Regions from separate parts of the Rhizobium sp. 22-785-1 genome, predicted to be linked through region 3. Evidence: riboswitches for the same ligand, from Rfam matches in the RefSeq annotation. Region 3 holds a riboswitch; each other region holds the start of a gene.
What was found. Region 3 has a riboswitch for cobalamin ahead of bluB (5,6-dimethylbenzimidazole synthase). Riboswitches for the same ligand answer to the same signal wherever they lie in the genome.
Positions count from the first base shown of each region.

Region 1 (2,261 bases), on a different contig from region 3:
CCGGCATTGAGAAATGTCGGCGTTGCGGGCTGGAAACGCCCGGAGATGATCTCGTCCATCAGCGACTGGGCGAGCGTTTCGCTTCCCTGGGCCAGCGTCAGGGCAACCAGGCAAACGCGGTCTTCGTAGCGCTCCAGATAGCGTTTGCCGTCGAAGGTCTTCAGCGTGTAGCTGGTGTAATATTTGAACGCGCCGAGAAAGGTCGGAAACCGGAACTTTCGGGCATAGGCAGCGTCGAACAAATCTCGCACGAAATTGAAGGAATATTGGTCCAGAACCTCGCGCTCGTAATAGCCTTCGGTGACGAGGTAATCGAGTTTCTCCCGCAGATTATGGAAGAACACCGTGTTCTGGTTGACGTGCTGCAGGAAATATTGCTTCGCAGCTAGTCTGTCCTTATCGAGCTGGATTTTTCCTTGTTCGTCATAGAGGTTAAGCATCGCGTTGAGGGCATGGAAATCCAGTTCGGATTCCGATGTCTTCAAAGGCTTTTCGAAAGTGGTCGCGTCCAAAATCGTTCCAATCCGTGTTTGACGTTCGCGACGTCTTCCTCAGTGCCTATAAGCTCGAACCTGTAAAGGTAAGGCACGCTGCATTTCTGGGAGATGACATCGCCGGCGATCCCGTAGGTCGCCCCGAAATTGCTGTTGCCCGCGGCGATCACGCCGCGAATGTTTGCCCGGTTCTCCGCATCGTTGAGGAAGCGGATCACCTGTTTTGGAACGGCCCCTTTTCCACCTTCGCCACTGTAGGTTGGAAGGATCAGGACATAGGGGGCTTCGACCCGAAGGCCCTCGGAAGGACTAAGCGGAATCCGCCGCGCAATCATCCCCAATTTCCCGACGAAGCGATGAGTGTTTTCCGACCGGCTGGAGAAATAGACGATCTGTCCCATTGCTCCGGCTCAGGCCGCAAGCGTGCTGATCATATCCGGGCGGAAGCCCGCCCAATGCGTCTCGCCAGCCACCACAACTGGAACCTGACGATACCCCAGCCCCTGAACCAGATCGTAGGCATTGGTGTCTTCGGAAACATCCACGACGGTGTAGTCGATGCCCTGACGATCGAGCGCGCGGGTAGTGGCTGTGCACTGCACGCAGGCTGGCTTGCTGTAAACGGTAACGGTCATGATGATCCTCGTGAGATTTGAGTAGACGTGCGATATCGATCGGGCGTGGTGAATGCCCATTCAGGAACTCGGAAATTAGGGCAGCCGAAATCGGCGGCAGGCGTTACCGCCCGCTATTCACGCGGATACTGACTAGAATGATGCGACATTGACTTCACCCCGAAGTGGTTGATGCGGGGGATCAAGGAAGCGGCACGCGCAGGATCATCCCGCACGCAAGCGCGACCTTCGGACACCCCGCCCGTGGACGTATTCGTTTGAGGCAGGTCTCCTGGCTCACGGGTCATCGCATCCATCTCGCCTTCCCGACACCTTTCGGCTCAGTGGCAGTTTGAGAAGGATGCTCGCCGCTTACAGTTGCGGGGGCAGCTCCGGCATTGCTCCGTCCAGAAAGGACATCACGCACCGTATTCCCGTCTTAGCTTCCGACGCGAATCGGAAGAACCTCGAACACTAGATATGGTATACGGCGTGAAAAAATCGTCAACGGTTATGACTCTGTAACGGAAGGTTGACTGTGGATAAGCGTGGCTCGATCATAAAACATGAGGTCGTCTGCTTCTGAAGCGGCTAGCTTGACAGCGGACAGACCTTTCACGATGTAATTTTTCTCCCACTACATCGCTGTGGCCGTTTATCGTAAGACTGCTTGCCGCATTGCCCCTTAACGAAAACATAGCTACCCGTTTCGTGGGGAGCATCCAGGATGACGAGAGCGATAGGCAGATTCGGTCTTCTGCTGCGCATCATGTGCGCGATTGCCTTCGTATGCGTTGGGTTTGCGCACAAGCCGTTTCTCCAAACACCGCAAATAACTGGTGACCTCGCCCAGTACACGCTACCGGATAGAACCCTACCGGTGTATTGTCTTCCAACGGACGACGGACACAGCAAGACCGATCACGGGCTAGGCTTAGGTTGTGAGCTTGCCGCCTGACGGCCATTTCTCTAGTCCCTACGCCGACCGATATACATGGTTCTCCAATCCTGCGGGAACTCGTGTTCGAGGCGGCGGCTCCCTCCGTGTCCACTTACCGGCAGCTTTTCCCGCCCAATTCGTCTCGACGAGGGCCGCCGTCCAGCGTCTGAGCCGTAGAGCTGCCGCATCGTCCCGCGATGACGGTCTTCTTCG
Region 1 covers NZ_JBNWDI010000006.1:269,569-271,829, forward strand. The annotation lists gene nrdE (class 1b ribonucleoside-diphosphate reductase subunit alpha) at 1-512, opposite strand, end outside; gene nrdI (class Ib ribonucleoside-diphosphate reductase assembly flavoprotein NrdI) at 482-895, opposite strand; gene nrdH (glutaredoxin-like protein NrdH) at 905-1,129, opposite strand; cobalamin riboswitch at 1,374-1,593, opposite strand.
Region 1: another riboswitch for cobalamin. It lies ahead of nrdH (glutaredoxin-like protein NrdH); the one in region 3 lies ahead of bluB (5,6-dimethylbenzimidazole synthase).

Region 2 (2,261 bases), on a different contig from region 3:
CGACGAGCGCCGAACGGCGTACTTCGCCTGCGGCCCAGGGGCGGTCGAAATAGTGATTGACGCGCGCGCCGACGGCCTGAACCTGAAGGCGCATGGGCTTGGACGAGACTTCGACGAAACCCTTGATGCGCAGAACGTTCTCAGACGCCGCGGTCTGGGCGATACGTTCTGCCAAGGCCTCCGGATCGGACACCGCACCGAGTTCGACCACGAAGCTGTCGAATTCGTCGTGATCGTGGTCCTCTTCCTCATCATGATGGGTATGGCGGTTTTCGATATCGTTTTCGACTGCCAGCCCAAGCCCGATCAGCACGGCAGGATCGATCTGGCCGTGGGAAGCAACGACGATCTTGGCGGCCTTTGGCAGATGCTCGCCGATATGCGCCTTGGCACGCTCCAGACCTTCGGCATCGAGAAGATCGGCCTTGGTCAGCACGATCAGGTCGGCGCAGGCGATCTGATCTTCGAAGACTTCCTCGACCGGATCGTCATGGTCGAGCGCTTCGTCATTGGCGCGCTGGGCGGCGAGCGCGTCCATGTCATGCGACACCATGCCTTCGGCAAGTGCCGCACCATCGGCAACGGCAACGACCGCGTCGACGGTGACGCGACTCTTGATCGCCGGCCATTGGAAGGCCTGGACCAGTGGCTTGGGCAGCGCAAGACCGGAGGTCTCGATCAGGATATGCTCGACCCGCGGCTGGCGGCTCAAGATCTCCTCGATGGCCGGCTGAAAATCATCCGCGACTGTGCAGCAGATGCAGCCATTGGCAAGCTCGACAATGTTTTCTTCCGGGCAGCTTTCGATGCCGCAGCCCTTGAGGATGTCCCCATCGATGCCGACATCGCCGAACTCATTGACGATAATCGCCAGACGCTTGCCATCGAGCTTTTCCAGAAGGCCGCGCAGCAGCGTGGTTTTGCCGGCGCCCAGAAAGCCGGTGACGATGGTGCAGGGAACGCGCTCTAGCGTGGTCATGATGTCTCCTCGAGGAAATTCAAAGGGGGGATGCGCGCGACCATGCCGCGCTTCAAGCTGTCCGGACGCCCGCGCCAAGGCATCAGGCCGTCGGTGGAACTTTCAAGCAGGCGCGCGCCGGTGATCAGATCATCGGCATGATCGGGCGTCAGCCCGCCGAAGACGTAAGACCAGCCATCGGCACTGCGCATCGCGGCACTGGCACCACGCTTGCAATTGGCAAGGCAGTTGACGCTGCGTACCTCGATATCGGCTTCCGCACCAAGCGCGATCGCAGCCTCTGCCAGCAGCGCGCCGAGGCGCGGCTCGGCATTCGGTTCTGCCTCACTACGGCAACTGCGGCAGACATAGACAACAAGACCGGAAGCTTTCTGCTTTTCGGTCGATCCTTCCGTCCGAGACGATGTCGCTGTAATATCCAAACCGAGCCCGCTTCCGCCGTTAAAACATGCAAGGGGTGCGGTGCCGAAGACGGAATGCGAGACAGCGCAAACCGATATTCGGCGCAACCGACTGACCGGAGCACCCCGCCCGGCAGACGTTTTTTTCTGAAACGGCAGGTCTCCTGGCTTGCGGCTTGAATAGGCGCCCTTGCACCGCCTTCCCGGATCGAAATCCAGTGGCTTTACGGTGCGGGCTTGCCGCTTACAGTTGCGGGGGCAGCCACGGATTGACCCGAGAAGCGGGCGGAACCGTGTTCCCTCTTAGCTTTTCCCGTTGCCGGAAAAAGACCGTCAGTGCCTTACCTTTACGGGCAAGCTGGCTTGCGGTCAATGCGCGGATTCTTGAGCGATGCTCTCGGTGCCATTGCCGAGAAGGGCGTTTTGACTATAGTCGCCGCTTCCAAAACAGGCTCGGAAGGACGTGGACATCATGACACGCGAGATCAGCGACAGTGACGCCGCCCGCCACCGCGAGAAGATGGTGAACCGCAAGAGCGTGCAGGATGCGGAAGTAGCCGAGAAGACCATCGAGAAGGGTCTATTGATGGTCAATACCGGCCCCGGCAAGGGCAAGTCCACCGCAGCCTTCGGCCTTGCGCTGCGCATGCTCGGCACGGGCCGACGCGTTGGTATCGTCCAGTTCATCAAGGGCGCGTGGTCGACCGGTGAACAGCAGGCGCTGACGCTTTTTGGTGACCGGGTGGAATGGCGCACCATGGGCGAGGGTTTCACGTGGGACACTCAGGACCTGAAACGCGATATCGCCGCGGCAACCAAGGCCTGGGAGGAGGCAAAGCTCCTGATGGCGGATGAGACGATCGGTCTTCTGGTTCTGGACG
Region 2 covers NZ_JBNWDI010000005.1:286,204-288,464, forward strand. The annotation lists gene cobW (cobalamin biosynthesis protein CobW) at 1-982, opposite strand, end outside; gene ACQZ5M_RS12860 (DUF1636 domain-containing protein) at 976-1,401, opposite strand; cobalamin riboswitch at 1,518-1,730, opposite strand; gene cobO (cob(I)yrinic acid a,c-diamide adenosyltransferase) at 1,853-2,261, shown strand, end outside.
Region 2: another riboswitch for cobalamin. It lies ahead of ACQZ5M_RS12860 (DUF1636 domain-containing protein); the one in region 3 lies ahead of bluB (5,6-dimethylbenzimidazole synthase).

Region 3 (2,261 bases):
GTATGGAGAAATATTTTTATCGGACGCTCACGCCCTGTCACATTTCCCTCCCCGTCAGACGAAGCTCCAACGGGCGCTCGCCAGAGTTTGATACCGAGATAGATCAGATAGGCAGCACCCACCCACTTCAAGATCGTGAAGAGCGCGGCAGACGTTGCCAGCAGCGCACCGAGGCCCAGCATTGAGGCCGTCATGGCGGTGAAGTCGCCAAGGGCTACGCCAGCAACCGTGGCGCTGCTTGCCTTTCGGCCGTGTCCGAGCGCATAGGAAATGACTAGGAGGATCGTGGGCCCTGGAATGGCGAGCATGACGGCGGATGCGGCCACGAAGGCCAGCCAGTTTTCAATCGGCATCGGTAAATCCCCTCTCGAAACAAAGAGAAAGTAAGCCATCGGCCAGCAGGACAGGCAAGTACCTTTTTTCAACTATTGAGAAGCAGCTCACGCGGCAAAGTTGCTACCTATTTTTCGCCCCACCGGTTCTTGAATACCAATTGGTCTAACGGCAGGCGTTGGCGCCATCCCTTCACTGCAAGCTCTGGCTCCGCGTAGAGTTCAGAAACATATCCCAGGCAAAGCCACGCCACGATTTGAATGTGATGCGGGATATCCAGTATCTCTCGGATATCATCGTCATGAAAGATGCTGACCCAGCCAACGCCGACGCCCTCGGCACGTGCTGCCAGCCAGAGGTTCTGGACTGCGCAGACCGTGGAATAAACATCCATATGAGGATTGTGGGTGCGCCCCAGCACCACATCGCCACCTCTTGTCGGATCGCAGGTGACGCAGATGGAGAGCGGCGCCTTCCTGATTCCTTCCAGCTTCAGACTGCGATAAAGCGACTGTTTTTCATCTGCAAACATCTGTGCCGCTTCCTCATTGGCACGGCTGAAGGCCTGCCACACGGCCTGTTTGATCTCACCATTCGTGACGAGGGTAAAATTCCACGGCTGCATAAAGCCGACCGAAGGCGCGGCGTGGGCTGCAGCAAGCAGCTTTCCGATCAGTTCATACGGTAGCGGATCGGATAAAAACTCATTGCGGACATCGCGGCGAGTCTCGATAGCGCGGTAGACCGCAGCCTTGTCGTCTTCGGCAAATTCAAAAGCTGGCCTCAGGCCGCGCCGGGTGTCATCAGGTCGCATCGTCAATCCCCAACAATGCAGGAAGTACCGCGTGAGGACGCAGATTGCGCCGCGTCACACACCTCCTTCCTCACAACCTGCCGCCGTCCGCGCGGACTGGTCCATCGTGTCAGGCCGGTCTTCTGACTTGGCTTCTTCTGACCGTTGCCGCCTTCCCGAGATTGCTCAGTGGCATATGGCGACGGTCATCCGCCTCACAGCGTTGGGCACGTTGCGGTCTTGCACCGCATTCCCGATTCTCCCGCTCAAGCAGGCACCTGACGAAAACCGTATGTCCAATTGTTGGCGCCAAGGCAAGCGCCGCAGATTTATTCGGCTGGGAAATATCGCACATAGGCAAACTCATCACCAGCTGGTGACCAGTTGGGAGAGTTCATCGTCCCCTGCCCGCCAAAAAGATCAAAGAGCGTTTCGACATTGCCACCATCGGGATCCATCAGTCGCACGCGAACATCGAGATCACGCGGATGGTCGAAGACGTCGCCGTCATAGGAAATGAAGACGACCTTGTCTCCCTTTGGAGACGGATGGGGGAACCAGTCGCCATATGGGCTGTTCGTGATCCGCTCGACGGCTGATCCATCTGCTCTTACGCGCCAGATCTGCATTTGTCCCGTGCGGCTGGAGTTGAAGTATATCCAATGACCGTCCGGCGAATAATCCGGCCCGTCGTTTCGCCCCTCTCCATGGGTCAGGCGCGTCTCGTTGCGGGTTTCTATGTCCATGGAATAAATATCGAAAATCTGATCTCTGATCCCGCAGTAAGCGAAGCTTTTGCCATCCGGCGCCCAGCCATGCCAGTAGGAGGGCAGGTTCGGCGTCATCAATGTCGGCGCGCCACCTGATGACGGAAGAAGATAGATCGCGCTCTTCCCGAACTCGACCTTGTCCGAAATCGCGTAAAGCGACCCATCCGGCGAAATGCCATGATCGTTGTTGCACTGTACGGCAAAGCCGGTGTCGACCTTCTCTACCGCGACATCTCCACCCAGAGACAAGCGATAAAGCAGGCCCTCACTGTTCAACAGGAGATAGCGACCGTCTGGGGACCAGTTGGGTGCTTCGAACAGTTTGTCCGTCTGCCAGACCACCCGATTTGCCCGAGTACGAATAT
Region 3 covers NZ_JBNWDI010000007.1:232,050-234,310, reverse strand. The annotation lists gene ACQZ5M_RS15925 (LysE family translocator) at 1-353, opposite strand, end outside; gene bluB (5,6-dimethylbenzimidazole synthase) at 461-1,147, opposite strand; cobalamin riboswitch at 1,243-1,423, opposite strand; gene ACQZ5M_RS15915 (TolB family protein) at 1,456-2,261, opposite strand, start outside.